One region of the Micromonospora sp. NPDC049240 genome, then DNA from elsewhere that is predicted to be linked to it. Evidence: riboswitches for the same ligand, from Rfam matches in the RefSeq annotation. Region 1 holds a riboswitch; the other holds the start of a gene.
What was found. Region 1 has a riboswitch for thiamine pyrophosphate ahead of AB0B02_RS16260 (ECF transporter S component). Riboswitches for the same ligand answer to the same signal wherever they lie in the genome.
Positions count from the first base shown of each region.

Region 2: it holds a riboswitch for thiamine pyrophosphate, as region 1 does, so the genes downstream of both, thiE (thiamine phosphate synthase) here and AB0B02_RS16260 (ECF transporter S component) in region 1, are expected to answer to the same signal.

Region 1 is NZ_JBEZCX010000009.1:221,841-232,295, reverse strand. It holds gene AB0B02_RS16265 (ABC transporter ATP-binding protein) at 1-668, opposite strand, end outside; gene AB0B02_RS16260 (ECF transporter S component) at 764-1,354, opposite strand; TPP riboswitch at 1,427-1,533, opposite strand; gene AB0B02_RS16255 (alpha/beta hydrolase) at 1,610-2,446, shown strand; gene AB0B02_RS16250 (SIS domain-containing protein) at 2,443-3,192, shown strand; gene AB0B02_RS16245 (DUF6328 family protein) at 3,284-3,787, shown strand; gene AB0B02_RS16240 (acyl-CoA dehydrogenase family protein) at 3,901-5,850, shown strand; gene AB0B02_RS16235 (hypothetical protein) at 5,909-6,079, opposite strand; gene AB0B02_RS16230 (hypothetical protein) at 6,089-6,694, opposite strand; gene AB0B02_RS16225 (transcriptional repressor) at 6,740-7,138, opposite strand; gene AB0B02_RS16220 (metalloregulator ArsR/SmtB family transcription factor) at 7,135-7,437, opposite strand; gene AB0B02_RS16215 (metal ABC transporter permease) at 7,472-8,350, opposite strand; gene AB0B02_RS16210 (metal ABC transporter ATP-binding protein) at 8,352-9,119, opposite strand; gene AB0B02_RS16205 (metal ABC transporter substrate-binding protein) at 9,116-10,063, opposite strand; gene AB0B02_RS16200 (DUF6703 family protein) at 10,148-10,411, opposite strand; gene AB0B02_RS16195 (antibiotic biosynthesis monooxygenase family protein) at 10,439-10,455, shown strand, end outside.
Region 2 is NZ_JBEZCX010000004.1:162,960-173,414, forward strand. It holds gene AB0B02_RS07850 (thiazole synthase) at 1-545, opposite strand, end outside; gene thiS (sulfur carrier protein ThiS) at 542-742, opposite strand; gene thiO (glycine oxidase ThiO) at 733-1,863, opposite strand; gene thiE (thiamine phosphate synthase) at 1,857-2,483, opposite strand; TPP riboswitch at 2,478-2,589, opposite strand; gene AB0B02_RS07870 (DUF559 domain-containing protein) at 2,708-3,604, shown strand; gene AB0B02_RS07875 (aldo/keto reductase) at 3,694-4,656, opposite strand; gene AB0B02_RS07880 (nucleotidyltransferase domain-containing protein) at 4,734-5,531, opposite strand; gene AB0B02_RS07885 (ATP-binding cassette domain-containing protein) at 5,528-7,207, opposite strand; gene AB0B02_RS07890 (methyltransferase) at 7,249-7,854, opposite strand; gene AB0B02_RS07895 (hypothetical protein) at 7,980-9,128, shown strand; gene truA (tRNA pseudouridine(38-40) synthase TruA) at 9,223-10,056, opposite strand; gene rplQ (50S ribosomal protein L17) at 10,127-10,455, opposite strand, start outside.

The sequences.
Region 1 (10,455 bases):
CCGGGCGGCCCGTCGGCGCGCACGCCGCCACCCGGTTCCAGCACCACCACGCGGTCGACGAGCGGCAGCGCCTCGGCGACCCGGTGCTCCACCAGGATCAGCGTGGTGTCCGGGTCGAGCCCGTCCGCGACCGCCCGGCGGACCAGCGCGGCGCCGGCCGGGTCGAGGTTGGCGGTCGGCTCGTCGAGCAGCAACAGCCCCGGCCGCAGCGCGAGCGCCCCGGCGAGGGCCAGCCGCTGCTGCTCGCCGCCGCTGAGCGCGGCGGTCGGGCGGTCCCGGTGGTAGGGGAAGCCGACCCGGCGCAACGCGTGGTCGACCCGGGGCCAGATCTCCCCGGCCGGCACGCCGCGGTTCTCCAGCCCGAACGCGACGTCGTCGCCGGAGCGGGCCATCACGAGCTGGGTCTCCGGGTCCTGGAACAGCACGCCGACGCGTTCGCGGGCCTTGCGCGGGTCCAGCCCGTCGATCTCGACGGCCCCCTCCTGCTCGCCGGAGTCCTCCGGCAGCAGCCCGGCCAGCGCCGCCAGCAGCGTGCTCTTCCCGGCCCCCGACGCCCCCAGCAGCAGCACCCGCTCCCCGCTCTCGACGCGCAGGTCCACCCCGCGCACCGCCCAGCGTTTCCGCCCCCCGTGCCGCCACCCGAACCCCCGCAGAACCACCCCGCTCACCGCGCCACCCCCTCCCCAGCCTCGTTGATCAAGAAGTTCGCGTCAGGGAAACCGCCCGCCGCCGACGCAAACTCCTTGATCAACGGCGGACGCCGTCAGACCAGGGCGCGGTCGCGGCCGGCGGGGAAACGGTCCAGGACGCCGGTGTTGGCCAGGGCGCGGGTCAGCAGGTGGGCGCCGAGGCCGGCGACGACCGTGGCGCTGACGATCGTGATGAGCGCGTACGGGATGCGGTAGGAGGTCAGCTCGTACGCCTTGTTCCAGTAGACGAAGTCGAAGATCGCCGCGCCCAGGCCGGTCAGCGCGCCGGCCAGCACCGCCACCGGCAGCTTGAACGAGCGGTAGCGGAACGCGGCGAACGCCAACTCCGCGCCGATGCCCTGCATCAGGCCCTGGAGGATCACGATGCCCGCCCACTGGCTGCCCAGCAGCGCGGAGACGATCGCGGCCACCGTCTCGCAGTAGAGCGCGGCGCCCGGCTTGCGGATGATCAGGCCGGCGAGCACCGCCGGGATCAGCCACACGCCGTAGAGCACCGCCTGCGCCGGCGGAAAGAACGCGAACGCCGCGTCGGTGGCGCTCCAGAGCAGGCCCCAGGCCCAGAAGACGACGCCGAAGGCGACGGCGATGACCGAGGCGACGACGATGTCGACGGTACGCCAGCGGTTGCTGTCGGTGTGGTTCACGGTGGCTCCCAGTTCGTGGTGAGGAACCAGGAGAAGACGCACGCCGCGCCCGGAATGCCGGACGTCGACGCGGCTGGAGGTCGACCGAACTCCCTGCGCTGGCATTACCCAGATCAGGTTCGAGGGTCTGCGGGCACCGGCCCGCACTCTCAGCGCTGTGCGCTCCCCTGTCGGATGTGAAGTTGTCTCGTCGCAGACGCTAGCACCGACGTCGGGGCCGGGCCCAGCAGGGCGACTGTCGGTAGGCTGGCGATCATGCGGGTCGAGACGCGAAATCTGACGTTCGAGGTACGCACCGGCGGCCCCGAGGGCGGCGACCCCGTCCTGCTGCTGCACGGCTTTCCGCAGCACTCCGGCGAGTGGGACGCGGTGACGCCCGCGCTGCACGCCGCCGGGCTGCGCACGTACGCGCTCGACCAGCGCGGCTACTCGCCCGGCGCGCGGCCGGCGGCGGTCGAGGCGTACCGGATTCCGGAGCTGGTGGCCGACGCGGCGGCCGTGCTGGACGCGCTCGGGGTGACCGCCGCACACGTGGTCGGCCACGACTGGGGCGCGATCGTGGCCTGGGGCCTGGCGGCGGCGCACCCGGAGCGGGTGCGGACGCTGACCGCGGTGTCGGTGCCGCACCCGGCCGCGATGGGCCACGCGCTCGCCAACGATCCCCGGCAGAAGGCCAAGTCCGCCTACATGGCGCTGTTCCGGATGCCGGGCAAGGCGGAGAAGGTCCTGCTGGCGCTGCACGGCGCCGTGCTGCGCCGGATGCTGCGCGGCGTCGGCGACGCGGCCACCGTCGCCCGGTACGCCGACCCGATGCGGGAGCCGGGAGCGCTCACTGCGGCGCTGAACTGGTACCGCGCGATGAGCGGGTCGGACATGAAGGCGGTCGGCCCGGTGGCGGTGCCGACCACGTACGTGTGGAGCGACAAGGACGTGGCGGTCGGCCGGACCGCCGCCGAGGCGTGCGCGGGACACGTCACCGGCGACTACCGGTTCGTGACCCTGGCCGGCGTCAGCCACTGGATCCCCGACGAGGCCCCGGGCCCGCTGGCCGAGGCGGTCCTGGCCCGGGTCCGAGGGACGGAGGAGGCATGACGGTGAGCGCCGAGGCGTACCTGGCGACGGTGACGTCGACGATGCAGCAGGTGGCCACCGAGCAGCGGGGGAACGTGGCGGAGGCGGCCGATCTGATCGTGGCGGCGCTCCGTGCCGACGGGGTGGTGCACGCGTTCGGCACCGGGCACTCCGAGGCGCTCGCCATGGAGATCGCCGGCCGCGCCGGCGGGCTGGTGCCCACCAACCGCATCGCGCTGCGCGACCTGGTACTGCACGGCGGCGAGCCGGCCGACGTGCTCGGTCCGAAGCTGGAACGCGAGCCGGCGGTGGCGCGCCGGCTCTACGAGCTGGCCCCGGTTCGGCCGCCGGACGTGTTCGTGCTCGCCTCCAACTCGGGCGTGAACGGGGCGATGGTCGAGTTCGCGTCGATCGTGAAGCAGCGCGGGCACGGGCTGGTGGCGATCACCTCGGCGCGGCACTCGGCGCGGATGACCTCGCGGCACCCGTCCGGGCGGAAGCTGGCCGACTTCGCCGACGTGGTGCTGGACAACGGCGCCCCGTACGGCGACGCGACGCTGCCGTTGCCCGGCGGCGGCGCGGTCGGCGCGGTCTCGTCGATCACCGCGGCGCTGCTGGCCCAGCAGATCACCGTCGAGGTGGTGGCCCGGCTGGTGGCGGCGGGAGAGCGGCCGCCGGTCTACCTGTCCGCCAACATCACCGGCGGCGACGAGCACAACGCGGAGCTGGAAGCCCGGTACGCAGGACGGATCCGCCGGGGATCCTGAGCCGGTTTCGCGATCACCGGAATCGGGCACAGGCGCTGCTGCCGGCGGGCGTTCACCCGCCGGCCGTGCCGTCTTCACCGGAGGTTCGCGAGTGTCCAAGGAATCCGAGAAGCAGCGCTGGCAGCGCAACTTCGCCGATCTGCTCCAGGAGTTGCGCGTCGCGCAGACCGGCGTGCAGATCCTCTTCGCCTTCTTGCTGACGCTGCCGTTCAGCAACGGGTTCACCCGGACCACCGAGTTCCAGCGCGACGTCTACATCCTGGCGTTGCTGGCCGCCGCCGCGTCCGCCGCGATGATCATCTCGCCGGTGGCGTTCCACCGGGCGCTGTTCCGCCAGGGCCGCAAGCCGGAGCTGGTCCGCTTCGCCCACCGGATGGCCACCGGCGGCCTGTTCTTCATGCTGATCGCGATGGTCAGCTCGGTGCTGCTGGTCAGCGACTTCGTGCTGGACCGGCCGATCGCGTTCCTGCTCAGCGCGCTCACCGGCATCTGGTTCCTGACGTTCTGGGCGATCCTGCCGTTCGCGCGGCGCAACTGGGGTGAGGACGACATCGACGACGATGACGACGACCCGCAGACGCTGGCCGGCGACTGACGGTCCGCCAAATCGGACGTGCACGCGACGCTACCCCTGGGTAACACCCGGGGGTAGCGTCGTTTTCGTCGAGCGCGTCGATCGCAGCCGGACCGACCATCCAGGAGGCAGCCGTGACCACGACACAGAACAACGCCGACGGGGTGGGACCGCTGCCCACCGAGGCCGGCCAGGTCTCCGAGAAGGAGGCCCGCCAGGTCGCCGAGGCGGCCCGCGAGGCGGCCTGGGACCGGCCCAGTTTCGGCAAGGAACTCTTCCTCGGCCGGTTCCGGCTCGACCTGATCAACCCGTGGCCCCGGTCCGACCCGGCCGACACCGCCCGCGCGGCGGAGTTCCTCGACGCGTTCGGGGCGTACCTGGGCGCCGAGGTGGACGGCGCGGCGATCGAGCGCGACGCGCGGATCCCGGACGACGTGTTCCACGGCATGGCCGGGCTCGGCGCGTTCGGCATGAAGATCGACCGGAAGTACGGCGGCCTCGGGCTCAGCAACCTGCACTACTGCCGGGCGTTGATGCTCGCCGGTTCGGTGAGCCCGGCGATCGGCGCGCTGCTCTCCGCGCACCAGTCGATCGGCGTGCCGCAGCCGCTGAAGATGTTCGGCACGCCCGAGCAGAAGGACCGTTTCCTGCCCCGGCTGGCCGCCGGCGAGGTCTCCGCGTTCCTGCTCACCGAGCCGGACGTCGGCTCCGACCCGGCGCGGCTGGCCACCACCGCCGAGCCGACCGAGGACGGCACCGGCTACCGGCTCAACGGGGTGAAGCTCTGGGCCACCAACGGCACGGTCGCCACCCTGCTGGTGGTGATGGCCCGGGTGCCGGCCACCGAGGGGCGGCGCGGCGGGATCACCGCGTTCGTGGTGGAGGGCGACAGCGAGGGCATCACGGTGGAACGGCGCAACTCCTTCGTCGGGCTGCGCGGCCTGGAGAACAGCCTCACCCGGTTCCACGACGTGGTGGTGCCGGCCGAGAACGTGATCGGCGGCGAGGGCAAGGGCCTGAAGATCGCGCTGACCACGCTGAACACCGGCCGGCTGTCGCTGCCGGCGATGTGCGTGGGCGCCGGCAAGTGGGCGTTGAACGTGGCCCGGGAGTGGGCCGCCGACCGGGTCCAGTGGGGCCGGCCGGTCGGCGAGCACGAGGCGGTGGCGAAGAAGCTGTCGTTCATCGCCGCCACCACGTACGGCATGGAGTCCATGCTGGACCTGTCCTGCCTGCTCGCCGACGACGACCGCAACGACATCCGGATCGAGGCGGCGCTGGTCAAGCTCTACGCCAGCGAGATGGCGTGGCGGATCGCCGACGAGCTGATCCAGATCCGGGGCGGGCGCGGCTACGAGACGGCCGACTCGCTCGAAGCCCGGGGCGAACGACCGGCCGCGGTCGAGCAGCTCCTGCGGGACCTGCGGATCAACCGGATCTTCGAGGGCTCCACCGAGATCATGCACCTGCTGATCGCCCGTGAGGCGGTCGACGCGCACCTCTCGGTGGCCGGCGACATCATCGACCCGGACGCCGGGCTGGGCCGCAAGGCCGCCGCCGGCGCGCGGGCCGGTGCCTTCTACGCGAAGTGGCTGCCCACGCTCGCGGTCGGCAAGGGGCAGGCGCCCGGGGCGTACCAAGAGTTCGGGCCGCTGGCCGGGCACCTGCGGCACGTCGAGCGGACCTCCCGCAAGCTGGCCCGGTCGACGTTCTACGCGATGTCCCGGTGGCAGGGCAGGATGGAGCGCAAGCAGGCGTTCCTCGGCCGGGTGGTGGACATCGGCGCGGAGCTGTTCGCGATGTCCGCGGTCTGCGTCCGGGCGTACGCCGAGCGGCTCGAACACCCGGAGAACATCGAGTTGGCCGACCTGTTCTGCCGCCAGGCGCGGCTGCGCGTCGACGAGCTGTTCACCGGCCTCTGGTCGAACACCGACTCGGTCGACGTGGCCGCCGCGAAGCGGATCGTCGCCGGCCGGTACGCCTCCGTGGAGGCCGGCGTGATCACCCCACCAACTGACCTCCCCTGGGTGGCCCCCTGGACCCCAGGCCCCTCCACCGCCGACGACGTCCGCCGCCGACTGTGAAAGGAGGGGCCCCCTGCTAACGCCTCCGGTATAGGAGGGGGCCCCTTCCAACACCCGCTCAGCGGCGGGCGATGGCCCAGGCGATCACCGCGGCGAGGATCAGGCCGTTGAGGGCGGCCAGCACCAGGTAGGCCGCCGGCGGGATCTTGCGACCCTTGCGGACGAAACTCACCAGCACGCCCGCGTAGGCCAGCAGCAGCACGGCCACGACGATCAGGAAGTACAGCACCGGGACACCCTACCGGCCGGTGCGCAACCCCAGTCCGCGCAGCTCCAGCGCGGCGAGCGCGTCGACGGTGGCGTCGTCGCCGCGCCGCCACGCCTCGGCCACGTCCGGTGCGATCCGCTGGAGCTTCGACAGCGGCTGACCGGCGAGCGCGCGCAACGCCAGCAGGTCCCGGCCGGCGGGCGCGGCGGACATGGCCTTCGCCGCGCCGGCCCGGCGCATCCAGCGCACCCGCAGCGGCAGCCAGCCGAACAGCACCAGGCCGAGCGGGAACACCAGCACCGCGACGGTCAACGCGAGCGCCAACTGGCCGACCAGCTCCTGCTGGTCCCGGCCGGCCTCGGCCATCGCGCGCGCGGCGTCGGCGGCCCGGGTGAAGGGCGCGGTCAGCTCGTCGCCGACCAGCGGCACCCGGCCCACCTTGCCGCCGGCGTCGGCCAGGTTGTCGGCGAGACCGCCGCCGGCGCCCTCCAGCTTCTGCCCGGGTACGGCGAGCTTCTCGACCAGGTCGTGCAGCCAGAGCGCGAAGCGGATCGCCGCGTACACCCAGACGACCACGAGCAGGTCGGTCAGGAGCTGGCGGAGGGCGGTCGGAAAACGGTCGGCGTAGATCTTCACGCGGGACAGCCTGCCACGGCGCGGCCCCGGCGGCACCGGTCGGATTTACCGGCCGGCGCAGGCCGGGCAGGTGCCGAAGATCTCCAGGGTGTGGCTGACCTCGGTGAAGCCGTGCTCGGCGGAGATGCGGTCCGCCCACTTCTCCACCGCCGGCCCGGCCACCTCGACAGTACGACCGCAGCCCCGGCAGACCAGGTGGTGGTGGTGCCCGTCGTCGCTGCACCGCCGGTAGAGGTGCTCGCCACCCGGCGGGCGCATCACGTCGATCTCGCCGGCGTCGGCGAGCACCTGCAACGTCCGGTAGACCGTGGTCAGCCCGATCCGGTCGCCCCGTCGGCGCAGCATGGCGTGCAGGTCCTGGGCGCTGTGGAAGCCCTCGACCTCGTCCAGCAGCGCGCTCACCGCGCTGCGTTGCCGGGTGGTACGCGGCGTGCCGGTGGTCATGCCGATCCCTCCCCGGCGTGGCTGACGGCGTCCGCCACGATGTGCGCGACGTGCTCGTCGACGAGCGCGTACGCGATCTCCCGACCGCGTCGCGAGCCGCGCACCACCCCGGCGCCGCGCAACACGCGTAGGTGCTGGGACACCAGCGGCTGCGGGGCGCCGAGCGTCTCGACCAGCTCGTGCACGCAGCGCTCACCCTCGGCCAGCTCGCTGACGATGGCGAGCCGGATCGGGGCCGAGAGGGCACGGAGCAGCTCGCCCGCGCCCTCGAAGGCGTCGTACCCGTTGGTCCCGGTCACCCCGTAACGATAACCACTGCCGGTTGGGGCGCTCTCATCCGAGCAGCACCTCGTGCTCGGCCGGCTCGACCGGCGCGGGAGTCGGCGTCGCCCGGCCGCGACGCCGCCGCAGCGTCCGCCCGCCGGCCGCCAGCAGCGCCACCACCAGGAACGAGCCGATCGCCACCAGCACCACCGAGGCGCCCGGCGCGGTGTCGGCCGTGGCGGCCACCCACACCCCGGCCCCGGCCGCGAACAGCCCCAACGCCATGGCCGCCGTCATGGTGGACCGGAAACCGCGGGTCACCTGCTGGGCCGTGGCCACTGGCACCACCATCAACGCGCTGATCAGCAGCACGCCGACCGCCCGCATGGCGATGGTCACGGTCACCGCGGTGCCCACCGCGACGAGCAGGTTCAGCGCCCGCACCGGCAGGCCGGAGACGCGCGCGTACTCCTCGTCGTGGCAGACCGCGAACAGCGCCGGGCGCAGCACCAGCATGGTCACCAGCAGCACCGCGCCGAGCACGCCGATGGTGACCAGGTCGCCCTGCGACGTGGTGGTCAGCGACCCGAAGAGGTACGCGTTGAGCGACCCGCTGCTGGCGTCGGAGAGGCCGACGAGCATCACACCGCCGGCGATGCCGCCGTAGAACAGCAGCGCCAGCGCGAGGTCGCCGGAGGTGCGCCCGTACGCGCGGACCAGCTCGATCACGACTGCGCCGAGCGTGGCGGCGAGCACCGCCACCAGCACCGGGGAACGGTTGAGCAGCAACCCGGCGCCGACGCCGGTGAGCGCCACGTGCCCGATGCCGTCGCCGATCAACGCCAGCCGGCGCTGCACCAGGTAGATGCCGAGCGCCGGCGCGGCCAGGCCGATGACCAGCGCGCCGACCAGGGCACGGAGCATGAAGTCGTACTGGAAGAGGTCCATCTCAGATGCTCCTCCAGAGCCCGGCGGGCTCCTCGTCGCAGTGCGGGTGCACATGCTCGTGGTCCGGGTCGGCGTGGTGGCCGGCCGGCTCGGGCACCGCGCCGTCGTGGGCGATGCCGCCCTGGTGCACCACCACGGCCCGGCTGATCAGCGGGCGCAGCGGCCCCAGCTCGTGGGCGACCAGCAGCACCGTGCCGCCGCCGTCGCGGAACCCGCGCAGCGCCCCGGCGAACGCCTCCTGGCTGGCCGCGTCCACGCCGGCGGTCGGCTCGTCCAGCACCAGCAGCTCCGGGCCGCCGGCCAGCGCGCGGGCGATCAGGGCGCGCTGCTGCTGCCCGCCGGAGAGCGTGGCCACCGGGTCACCGGCCCGGTCGGCGAGCCCGACCGCGCGCAGCGCCGCCGCCACCGCCTCCCGGTCCGCGCGCCCCGCCGGCCGGAGCACACCCCGGCGGGCCAGCCGCCCGGACGCCACCACCTCGGCCACCGTGGCGGGCACCCCGCCGCCGGCGCCGAGCCGCTGCGGGACGTACCCGATGCGGTGCCACTGCCGGAAGCGGCGCTGCGGCGAGCCGAACAGGGTGACCGACCCGGCGCCGAGCGGCACCAGGCCGAGCGCGGCGCGGACCAGCGTCGACTTGCCGGAGCCGTTGGCGCCGAGCACGGCGACCACCTCGCCGGCGGTCAGCGTCAGCGAGACGTCCCGCAGCACCGGCCGGCCGTCGTAGCCGACGGTGGCGTGCGCGATGTCGATCACGGGTGATGAGGTCATGAGCAGTCCAGGGCGGTTCGCAGGGTCTGGAGGTTGGCGCGCATGGCCGACAGGTAGTCGCCCTCGGCGGGCGGGCCCTCGATCGGGTCCAGGACCGCGGTCTTCGCCCCGACCTCCCGGGCGATCGTCTCGGCGACCTTCGGGCTGACCAGCGTCTCGAAGAAGATCGTACCGGCCTGGTGCTCCCGGGCCTCCCGCGCGACCTCGGCGAGCCGCTGCGGGGAGGGTTCGGCCTCCGGGGTGAGGCCGGTGAGCCCGATCTGCTCCAGCTTGTAGTGCTCGGCCAGGTAACCGAAGGCGGTGTGGCTGGTCACGATCTCCCGGCGCAGGCAGGTACGCAGGCCCTCGGCGTACTCGGTGTCGAGCGTCGTCAGCTCGGCGCGCAGCGCGCCGGCCCGGGCGGTGTAGTCGGCGGCGTGGTCCGGGTCGACCGCGCCGAGGCGTTCGGCGAGCTTGTCGCCGACGGTGGCCAGCCGGGTCGGGTCGAGCCAGAGGTGCGGATCCTTGCCGCCGCCCTTCTCCTCGTGGCCGGCCTCACCCTCGCCCTCGTGCTCGTGGCCGCCGGCGGCGGCGTCGAGCAGCGGGGCGACACCGGCCACGTCGAACGCGCGGTCGCCGCCGTTCTGCTCGACCGCCTCGTCCACCGCCGGCTGGAAGCCGGTCAGGTAGACGATCAGCTCGGCGTCGACCACCTGGCCGACCTGGCGGGGGTTCAGCTCCAGGTCGTGCGGCTCCGCGCCGGGCTTGGTCAGGTTGCCGACCACGACCCGGTCGCCGCCGATGCGCTCGGTCAGGAACTGGAGCGGGTAGAACGCGGCCACCACGTCGACCCGGTCCGGGTCCTTACCGCCGCCGTCGCTGTCCGAGCAGGCGCTGAGCCCGCCCAGGGCGAGCAGGGCGGCGGTGGCGACGGTCAGGACGCGGGGGGTGGCACGGGCGGTCATGGAAGCAACTGTCCGCGATAACGAAAATTATTGTCAAAAACGCATGCTTGCATGTCAGCGCGGGTCGGCCCGACCCGGAGCGGCTCAGCCGACCGTCAGCTTCGCCAGCGCCACCGCGATCAACAGGGTGAGCATCAACAGCCGCAGCACCCGGGTCGCCGGCCGCTGCACCGGCCAGGTGACCGACATCAACGCGACCAGCCCGGCCGCCAGCACCAACAGCAGGACGCCGCCGGCCGGGCCGGGCGCGAAGAGGCCGACCAGCACCAGCACCAGCGCGGCGAGGAACACCGTCGTCGGGTTGAGCCGGGCCAACCGGGACAGCACGGGACTCTGCGTACGCTGCATGCCACAAACTCTACGAGGAGGAACGCCGTGCTGGTCACCAACCG
Region 2 (10,455 bases), on a different contig from region 1:
GGCACGTCGACGGCCTGCCGGATCAGCCGGATGTGATGCGGGTTGCCGATGCCCAGACCGGAGCCGATCGGCGACCCGGCCGGCATCACCGCGGCGCAGCCGACGTCGGCCAGCCGCCGGGCCAGCACCGGATCGTCCGAGGTGTACGGCAGCACGGTGAACCCGTCGGCGACCAGCTCCTCGGCGGCGCGCAGCAGCTCCACCCCGTCGGGCAGCAGCGTGCGCTCGTCGCCGATCACCTCCAGCTTCACCCAGTCGGTGTCGAACGCCTCCCGGACCAGGTGCGCCGTCTTCACCGCCTCCACCGCGGTCCGGCAGCCGGCCGTGTTCGGCAGCAGCCGTACCCCGCACCGCTCCAGCAGGTCGAGCAGCCCGCCCGCGCCACCCGGCGTGGTGTCGACCCGGCGCAGCGCCAGCGTCACCACCTCCGTGCCGGACGCCCGGACCGCCGCCTCCAACACGTCCAGGCTGGCCGCGCCGCCGGTGCCGAGCACCAGCCGGGAGCCGAGCGGCACGCCGCCGATCTCCAGGGACATCCCGGTCACCCGCCCTGCGCGGCGCTGAGCACCTCGACGCGGTCGCCGTCGCGCAGCACGCTCGCCGGCCAACCGCCGCGCGGCACCACCTCGCCGTTGACCGCGACCGCGAGGCCGCGCTGCTGACCGGTCACCGCGCGGACCACCTCGGCGAGCGTGACGCCGTCGGGCAGCGTCCGCCCCGTGCCGTTGACGATCAGTTCCACAGGCGCTCCTTCGAAAACCGTGCCGGGCTGAAGGGGGCGAGCGCCGGATCCGGCTCGCCGTTGACGATCAGTTCGGTGACCAGGTCGGCGGTGACCGGGGTGAGCACGATGCCGTGCCGGTGGTGCCCGGTGGCGGCGAGCACGCCGGGCCGGCCGGGCAGCGCCCCGATCACCGGCGCGTTGTCCGGCGTGCCCGGGCGCCGCCCGGCGACGGCCTCCACCAGCGCGTACTCGGTCAGCTCGGGGACCAGCTCGGCGGCGGCGCGGAGCAGCCGCAGCACACCGCCGGCGGTCACCTCGACGTCCGCGCGTTCCTCCACGGTGGCGCCGACCACCACCTCGCCGCCGGCCCGGGGCACCAGGTAGACCGGCTCGCCGTCGGCGTACCCCCGGATCACGTGCCGGAAGCCCGGCGGACCGCCGGCGGGCGCGCGGAGCCGCAGCACCTGGCCCTTCACCGGCCGGATCGGCAGCCCGGTCAGCGCCGCCGCGCCGCAGCCGGCCGCGACCACGGTGACCCGCGCGTCCACCTCGGACAACGCGCCGACCCGCGTCGGCCGGAACGTCACGCCGGCCCGCTCCGCCGCGACCCGCAGCGCGGCGACCAGGCGGCGCGGGTCGACCTGGTGGTCGCCGGGCGCGACCGCGCCGCCGCGCACCCGGGTGGCCAGCGCCGGCTCGCGGTCGCGCAGCGCCGACGGGCGCAGCGGCGTGATCGGCAACCCCAGACCCTGCTGGTACGACCACAGCCGCCCCGCCTCGGCCAGGTCGTCGGCGGTGAGCCCGACCACCAGCGTGCCCTCGGTGCGGTGGCCCAGGTCGACGCCGCTCGCCTCGGCCAGCTCGGCGGCGAACGCCGGCCACCGGGCCGCGGACCCGACGAGCAGCCCGGTCAGCTCCCGCTCACCGAAGTACGCCTCGGCGACCGGGGCGAGCATGCCGGCGGCGACCCGCGCCGCGCCCGACCCGGGGCGGTCGTCGTACACGCTCACCCGCAGCCCGCGCTGCGCGCACCGCCACGCGATCGCCAGCCCCACCGGCCCCGCCCCCACCACCCCCACCTCGGAAAGGACGGGCCCCCTGTTAACGCATTCGGTAGAGGAGGGGCCCCCGCTTAACACGTCAGCGCACCGAGCAGCTCGGCGGTGGCGTGCGCGGGGTCGGCCGCCTCGGACAGCGCGCCGACCACCGCCACCCCGTACGCCCCGGCCGCCCGCAACGCCGGCACCGCCGCGGCGGTCACCCCGCCGATGGCGATCACCGGCACGGTCACCGCGTCGGTGACCGCGCGTACCCCGTCCGGGCCGATCGGCGCGGGCAGCCCCGGCTTCGTGGCGGTGGCATGGCAGGGGCCCACGCCCAGGTAGCTCGCTCCGGCGGCGACCGCGGACCGGGCCGTGCCCGGCTCCCGGGCGGTCGCGCCGAGCACCGCGTCGACGCCGAGCACCCGGCGGGCGGCGGCCACCGGCAGGTCGTCCGCCCCGACGTGGCCACCGGCCGCGCCCACCGCGAGCGCCACGTGCAACCGGTCGTTGACCAGGCAACACGTGCCGTACGGCCGGCACGCCTCGACCACCCGGCGGGCCAGCTCGTACGCCTCCCGGTCGGTGGCGTCGTCCGTCACGCGGACCTGCACGACGAGTTCGGCGCGGCCCACCGGCAGGGCGGCACGCAGCACGCCGAGCGGATCCCGCCCCGGTCGGGTGTCGGTGATGAGATGCAGTCGTCCCAGGGACGGCACGGCAACGCTCCTCCCTGCGCCGGCATTACCCGGATCAGGTTCAACGGTCGGGGGCTGTCAGCCCCCCTCTCAGCCCGGTCCACACCGGGCTCCCGTGGGTCACTTGCGGCCTACCGTACGACGCCTCCCCGCCGTACGGAAGACCGGGTGAGTTTTTTCCCAGGACCGCACCACCCGGCGGACCGGGACGGCGGGTGACCGTCGAGTCACGGCACGCTGCCGGGATGTCGACTCACGCCCGCGTCCCGCGCGACCTGTCCGCGTGGCCGTTCCGAGCCAGCCGAGCGGTTGCCGACGGACGTTTCACCCGGCCGATGCTGCGCGGGCCGACGTGGGTCCGCCTGCTGCCCGACGTGTACGTGCACCGCGACGCATACCGCGCCGACGACCACCGGATGTGGTGCGACGCGGTCGGGTTGCGGCTGCCGCCGGACGCCGCGCTGGCCGGCCGCAGCGCCGCCTACCTGTTCGGCGCGGACCTGCTCGCCCGGAACGCCCCGGTGACCGCGCTGCTGCCGACGGCCGTTCGGCTGCGCCCGCATCCGCGGTTACGCGTGATCCGGTCGCCGTTACCGGAGCGGGACCGCATCCGGTTCGCCGGACTGCCGGTCACCACACCGCTGCGTACCGCATTCGACCTGGGCCGCGCCGGTCCCCGGGCGGAGGCGCTGGTCGCCGTGGACGCGCTGCTGCATCGGCGGGTGGTGGAACTGACCGCGTTGCGAGCCTATGCCGCGGAACACCCGGGCTGGCCGGGTGCACCGCTGCTACGCGAGGTGTTGGCGCTGGCCGAGCCGTTGAGCGAGTCCCCGATGGAGACGCGTCTGCGGCTGCTCCTCCTCGACGCCGGCCTCGGCCCGCTGACCGCCCAGCATGAGGTGCGCGCCGGCGGGCACTTCCTGGCCCGGGTGGACCTGGCCTGGCCGGCGCTGCGCCTCGCGGTCGAGTACGACGGCGACCACCACCGGCAACGGGCCCAGTTCCGGCAGGACGTGGCACGCCTCAACGCGCTCCGCGCAGCCGGCTGGATCGTGCTGAGGTTCACCGCCGACGACGTGCTGCGCCGCCCAACCGCCACCGTCGCCCTAGTCCGCCAGGCCCTCGCGGAACGCCGCCCGTGAGTGGAACGCCATGAACGTCAAATCCCCCCGGAGACAGCCATAGCGTTCCACTCACCGAGTTGCCCACCCAACGGGCGACGCGGGAGCCGTCAGAGGAGGGCGTCCAGGGCGTTTAGGTCCTCGTCGGTGGGCTGCCAGGTGCCCGCGTCGGCGTTGGCGCGTACCTGGTCCGGAGTGGTCGCGCCGGCGATCACCGAGGTCACCGCCGGCCGGGCGGCCAGCCCGCCGATGGCCACCTGGAGCATGCTGATCCCCCGCTCGGCGGCGTACGCCTCGATCGCCTCGATGGTGTCCCAGCGCGCCGCCGCCAGCCGCTCGGCGTACCGGCCGCCGCCGGCCAGCCGGCTGCCCGTCGGGGGCGCCTCACCCCGCTTGTACTTGCCGGTGAGCAGCCCGTTGGCGAGCGGGAAGAACGGCAGCATGCCGAGGCCGAACCGCTCGCAGGCCGGGATCACCTCGTCCTCCACCCCCCGCTCCAGCAGCGAGTAGTGGTTCTGCGCGGAGATGAACCGGGTGCGTCCCGCCGACGACGCGGTCCAGTCGGCGTCGGCGATCTGCCAGCCGGCGAAGTTGGAGTTGCCGAGGTAACGCACCTTGCCGGCGGTCACCAGGTCGTCCAGCGCGGCGAGCGTCTCGTCGATCGGCGTGCCCGGGTCGGGCTCGTGCATCTGGTAGAGGTCGATGTGGTCGGTGCCGAGCCGGCGCAGCGACGCCTCGACCGCGCGGGCGATGTAGCGGCGGGCGCCCCGGGCGCCGTGGTCCGGCCCGTTCGCGCCGTGCATGTCCATGCCGAACTTGGTGGCGACCACCACGTCGTCGCGGCGCCCCTTGAGCGCCTGACCGAGCAGCTCCTCGGAGCCGCCCTGCGGTTCGCCGTAGATGTCGGCGGTGTCGAAGAAGGTGATCCCGGCGTCGAGCGCGGCGTCGACCACCGCCCGGGTGCCGTCGCTGTCGAGTTTGCGGCCGAAGTTGTTGCAGCCGATGCCGACCACGGACACCACGAGTCCGGAGTCGCCCAGCCGACGGTAGGTCATCTCACTCACGAGTCCCACCCTATGCCCGCCGCCGCCCGAGCACCGGGACGAGCCCGACCGGCTGCCACCGGGCCGAGCCCGCCGGCCCGGGCGTCTCAGCCCAGCGCGTCGGCGACGAGCGCCCGGGCGGCACCGACCGTCGCCGCCAGCTCGACCGGGGTACGCCCGAGCGCGCCGAGCAGCGCCTGCGCCCGGGCGGTGAAGTCCGGTGGCGTGCCCGGCAGCCGCCCGGCCGAGGCGAGCATGCCCTTCTCGTTGACCAGCCATCGCCCGGCCCGGCCGTGCAGCGCCTGCGCGAGCACGCCGACCACCCGGAACAGGCACCCGGCCACGTACCCGGCATCGCCGCCGGCCGCGCCCTTGGCCGCGCCGTCGAGCAGCAGGCCGGCCTCCCAGCCGCCGGCCACGAGTGCCGCGCCGAGCGCGGGCGGGTAGTGGACGGTCTCGGCCCGCAGCGCGGTCAGCTCGCCGGTCGGGTCGCCCAGCACCCGGCCGAGCGCGACCTCCCCGGCGTACGCGGGCGAGTAGAACCCGAGCGGGTGCCCGGCCTGCACCTCGACCGTGTAGCGGCCGGCGCGGCAGTCCGCCCAGACCCGGTGCACCCGGTCCAGGTCCCGGTAGATCCAGTCCACCGCCACCCCGCCGACGCGCAGCCAGCCGCCGCCGTCGACCCAGGGGCCCCAGCCGCCGGGTGCGGTGAGGTCCACCGGGCTGTCGGCGACCGAGTCGGCGACCGCGCGCAGCCCGGCCACGTCCGGCGTACCCCGGTAGTAGAGGCCGACGTCCCAGTCGGAGTCGGGCCGGTGTTCGCCGCGGGCCCGGCTGCCGCCGAGCGCCACCGCGACCACGCCGTCGACCGCGCAGAGCCGGTCGACCAGCTCCTGGTCGATCATCCGACGTCCCAGACCGGCTCCGGCGTCTCCACCACGTCCCCGTCGCCGCGGAACAGCACGAACCGGTCGAAGGTCCGGGTGAACCACCTGTCGTGCGTCACCGCGACCACCGTGCCGTCGAACGCGGTCAGCCCGGCCTCCAGCGCCTCGGCGGAGGCCAGGTCGAGGTTGTCGGTCGGCTCGTCGAGCAGCAGCAGCGTGGCCCCGGACAGCTCCAGCAGCAGCACCAGGAAGCGGGCCTGCTGGCCGCCGGAGAGCGTGCCGAAGCGCTGGTCGCCCTGGCCGGCCAGCTCGTAGCGGGACAGCGCCGCCATGGCCGCGTGCCGGTCCATGCCGGCCCGGTGCTCGTCACCCCGCCACAGCACCTCGACAAGCGTCTTCGCCATCAGCTCCGGGCGGTCGTGGGTCTGCGAGAAGTGCCCCGGCCGGACCCGGGCACCGAGCCGCACCACACCGCCGTGCGCGACCGGCGCGAGCGCGGCGGCGCCGTCGACAGGCGTGTTGCCCGGCTCGGGGTCGGTGCCACCGCGGGCCAGCAGGCGCAGGAAGTGGGACTTGCCGGTCCCGTTCGCGCCGAGCACCGCGACCCGGTCGCCGTACCAGAGTTCCAGGTCGAACGGGTAGGTCAGGCCGTCCAGCTCAAGTTGCTCGGCGATCACCGCGCGCTTGCCGGTCCGCCCGCCGGTCAGCCGCATCCGGATGTCCTGGTCCTTCGGGGGTACGGGCGGCGGCCCGGCCTCCTCGAACTTGCGCAGCCGGGTCTGCGCGGCCTGGTAGCGGGAGGCGAGCCCGTCGTTGTACGCGGCCTTCTGCTTGTACATCAGCATCAGTTCGCGCAGCTTCTGGTGTTCCTCGTCCCAGCGCCGACGCAGCTCGTCGAGGCGGGCGTGCCGGGCCACCCGCGCGTCGTGCCAGCTCGCGAAGCCGCCCGGGTGCACCCAGGCGCTGCCGCCCTCCACGGCGACCACCCGGTCGGCGGTCTGCGCCAGCAGCTCCCGGTCGTGCGAGACGTAGAGCACGGACTTGGCGGACTCCCGCAGCCGCGCCTCCAGCCACCGCTTGCCGGGCACGTCGAGGAAGTTGTCCGGCTCGTCGAGCAGCAGCACCTCGTCCGGGCCGCGCAGCAGCAGCTCCAGCGCGAAGCGTTTCTGCTGGCCACCGGAGAGCGTCCGGACCGGTCGGTCCCGGGCGGCGTCCCACGGCAGGTCCAGCACGATGGTGGTGACGGTGTCGAAGAGCACCTCGGCGTCGTACCCGCCGGCTTCGCCCCAGGCGGCCAGCGCGTCGGCGTACGCGAGCTGGGCCTTGCCGGCGGCGGAGCTGAACTTGCCCCGGACCTCGGCCGTCCGCATGGCCGCCTCGGTCTCGACCAGCCGGCGCCCGGCGTCGCGCAGCGCCGGCGGCGCGAGTGACAGGGCCAGGTCGGCGAGCGTCGACTCGTCACCGATCATGCCGATGAACTGCCGCATCACGCCCAGCCCGCCGGCGCGGGCGATCGCGCCGGTGGGCACCGGCAGGTCACCGGCGACCATCCGGAGCAACGTCGTCTTGCCGGCGCCGTTGGGGCCGACGAGCGCCACCTTGGCGCCCTCACCGACCCGGAACGACACGTCGCGGAACAGCTCCCGCCCGTCCGGGAGGATGTGCCCGACCCCTGCCACGTCCACGTATCCCACGCGGGCATCCTGCCCGAGCCGGCGGCCCGGCCGACACCGGATTACCGGGTGACGCGGAGCACCCGGTAGCCCTTCTGGCTGGCGTGCCGCTGCACCTGCCAGCCCTGCTCGACAAGCCAGCGGTGCAGCGAGTCGCCGCCGAGGTGCCGGGCGACGACCAGCCAGGCCACGCCGTCCGGGGTGAGCCGGGGCAGCCAGCGCAGCAGCAGGTCGTGCAGTTCGGCCTTGCCGACGTGGATCGGTGGGTTCGACCAGATCTGCGCGAACGTGACGTCCGGCGGCAGGTCGTCCGGGGCGACGGCGTGGACCCGGTCGGCCGCGTCGAGGCGGGCGGCGTTGGCGGTGGTGAGCGCGCGGGCCCGTTCGTTGACGTCCACCGCCCAGACCGTGGCGGCCGGCGCGAGCGTGGCCAGGACGCAGGTGATCGGGCCGAATCCGCAGCCGATGTCGAGCAGCGGGCCGGCGGCGTCGGCGGCCGGCAGGTCGGCCTTGCGCAGCAGCACGGCGGTGCCGGGGTCGAGCCGGTCGGCGGAGAAGACGCCGCCGGCCGAGGTGAGCGTGTAGTCGCGCCCGGCGACGGAGAACTCGACCTCGCGCGGGCGGGCCGGGGTCGTGGGCTCAGCGGTGAAGTAGTGGTCGCCGGTCACGCGGGCATTCTCGCACCGGCAGGTGGCGGCCCGGGCGACGGTACGGCAGGCAGGGAGCGACGCCACCCCGCCGGAATTTCCCGATATTCCCCCTGAAAGGGATAATCGGCCCTACTCTATCCCACATGGTGTACCGGTACGAGTCCGATGAGGACGCCTTCCTCGAATATCCGGAGCCCGGGCCGGCCCCGGTCGGGCCCGTGGTCGCGACGCCGCCACCGGCCGGCCCGTCGCCGTCCCGCTTCCCCACGCCGTCGCTGCCACCGGCCCGGGCCACCCGCCCGGCCCCCGACGACGCCCGGGCGCCCGCCCCCGCGCCACCCGCGCCGGCGCCCACACCGCCCCGGGAGCCCGCCCCGGTGCCCCAGCCCGCGCCACCGGTGCCACAGCCGGTGCCCGCCGCGACCGCGGGCCCGACCGTGCCGGTCCCGGCCGGCCCGGCGTTCCGCGCCACGAGCCTGCCCGACCAGGCACGGAACCGGCGGGCGGGCCGCCGCGACGGCGGCCGGTTCTGGCAGGCGCTGGTCGGCGGCGCCGCCGTGCTGCTCCTGCTCTCCCTCACCGGCCTGGCCGTCGCGGCGCTGCTCGACGAGCGGGCCGACACGCCGCCGACGAGTGAGCAGACCCCCCGGCCGACGGTGTCCGAGTCGAGCGTGCCCGGCCGGTCCGACCTGGACTCGCGGGACACCGACCAGGCGACGCTCACCGCCAAGGAGCTGTTCCCGGGCAAGCAACTCGTGGTCACCGACGGCAAGCCGGCGTACCGGGTGCTCAAGACGCAGGCCAGCACCGACTGCGCCGTCTCGGCCACCGGCGAGATCGCCGACCTGCTGGTCCGGCTCGGGTGCAACCAGGTCGTCCGGGGCACGCTCCGCTCCCCCGACGGCGACCACCTGCTCACCGCCGGGCTGTTCAACCTGACCGACCTGGCCAGCGCCCAGCGGGTACGGGACCGGATCCGGCCGTTGCTGGACGACCGCCAGGGACGGTTCCGGGGCCTGCCGGCGGGGGCGGGCACCGAGGCGGTGGAGAAGGCCGCCGCCCGGGTCGGCTGGCAGGTACGCGGCCACTATCTCGCCTTCTGCCTGGTCACCCGCGCGGACGGGGAACGGATCCCGACCGACGACGCGGTCGCCCGCGAGATCATGTTCGACCTGATCGAGCTGCACCTGAACCGGAACGTGCTGGACCACCGGGCCGCGGGCGGCACGGCCGGCCAGCCCACCGACGGTCCGACCGAGGACAGCGCCGGCCAGCGCGGCACCGGCGACTGAAGCGGCGCTCCCCCGGCCCGCCATCCAACTCCGGTGGCGGGCCGTTCGCCGTCTCCGGGCCGCTTGGCCGCGCCTGCGTCGTCCTCCGCCCGGCTCAGCCCTCGGCGACCGGGACCCGCAGCCGGCGGGTGAGGTCGGCGCGGCGGGCGTACTGCGCCGGGTCGGCCGGGTAGCCGACCTCGACCAGCGCGAGGCCGTGCGCGGGCGCCACGGTGACCTCGCTGGACCGTTCCCGGCGGGTCAGCAGCCCGGCCGGCCACTCGACCGGCCGCCGGCCGTCACCGGCGACCAGCATGGCGCCGACCAGACTGCGCACCATGTTCTGGCAGAACGCGTCGGCCCGCACGGTGGCGACCAGGATCCCGTCCGGGTCGCGCCGCCAGTCCAGCCGGGTCACCTCGCGCAGCGTGGTGGCGTTCTCCTTGCGCCGGCAGTACGCGGCGAAGTCGTGCTCGCCCACCAGACCGGCCGCGGCCTCGTTCAACGCGGCCAGGTCCAGCGGCTTCGACCAGGCCAGCGTGTCCCGCCGACGCAGCGGCTCGGCGCCCCACGGCGCGTCGGTGACCCGGTACTCGTAGCGCCGGAAAGTGGCCGAGAACCGGGCGTCGAAGTCGGCCGGCACCTCGGTCATCGCGCGTACCCGGGCGTCCGGCGGGAGCAGCCGGGCCAGCCGGCGCAGCAGCCGCCCCTCGTGCGCCCGCCACACCTCGGTCGGCAGGTCCAGGTGGCAGACCTGTCCGGTGGCGTGCACCCCGGCGTCGGTCCGCCCGGCCACGGTGAGCCCGGTGACCGTGCCGGCGCCGAGCACCAGGTCCAGCGTCGCCATGAGCACGCCGGCCACCGTGCGCCGGGTGGGCTGCGGGGCCCATCCGGAGAAGTCGGTGCCGTCGTACGAGACGTCCAGCCGCAGCCGGGTCCGCTCGTCCACCTCGTACCTCCCGTTGACGGCGACGGGCCCGGCACCCCCGTGGGGATGCCGGGCCCGGTCGAGCCTGAACTCAGGCCTTGTCGTTCTCGGTGGCCTCGTCGCTGTCCTCGCGGGCGGCGGCGGTGTCACCGGAGGCGGAGACCGGAGCCTCGGCGTCCTGGTCGCCGGTGCTGGCCTTGGGGGTCTCCTCGGCCGGGGCCAGGGCCTCGACCTTGTCCTGCTGGGCGGCCTTGCGGGCGGCGGTCTTCTTGTTCGCCTTCGGCTCGGCGACCTGAAGCTCCTCGACCAGCTCGATGATCGCCATCGGAGCGGCGTCACCCTTGCGCGGACCGGTCTTCACGATCCGGGTGTAGCCACCGTTGCGGTTGGCGTACCGGGGCGCGATCTGGTCGAACAGGG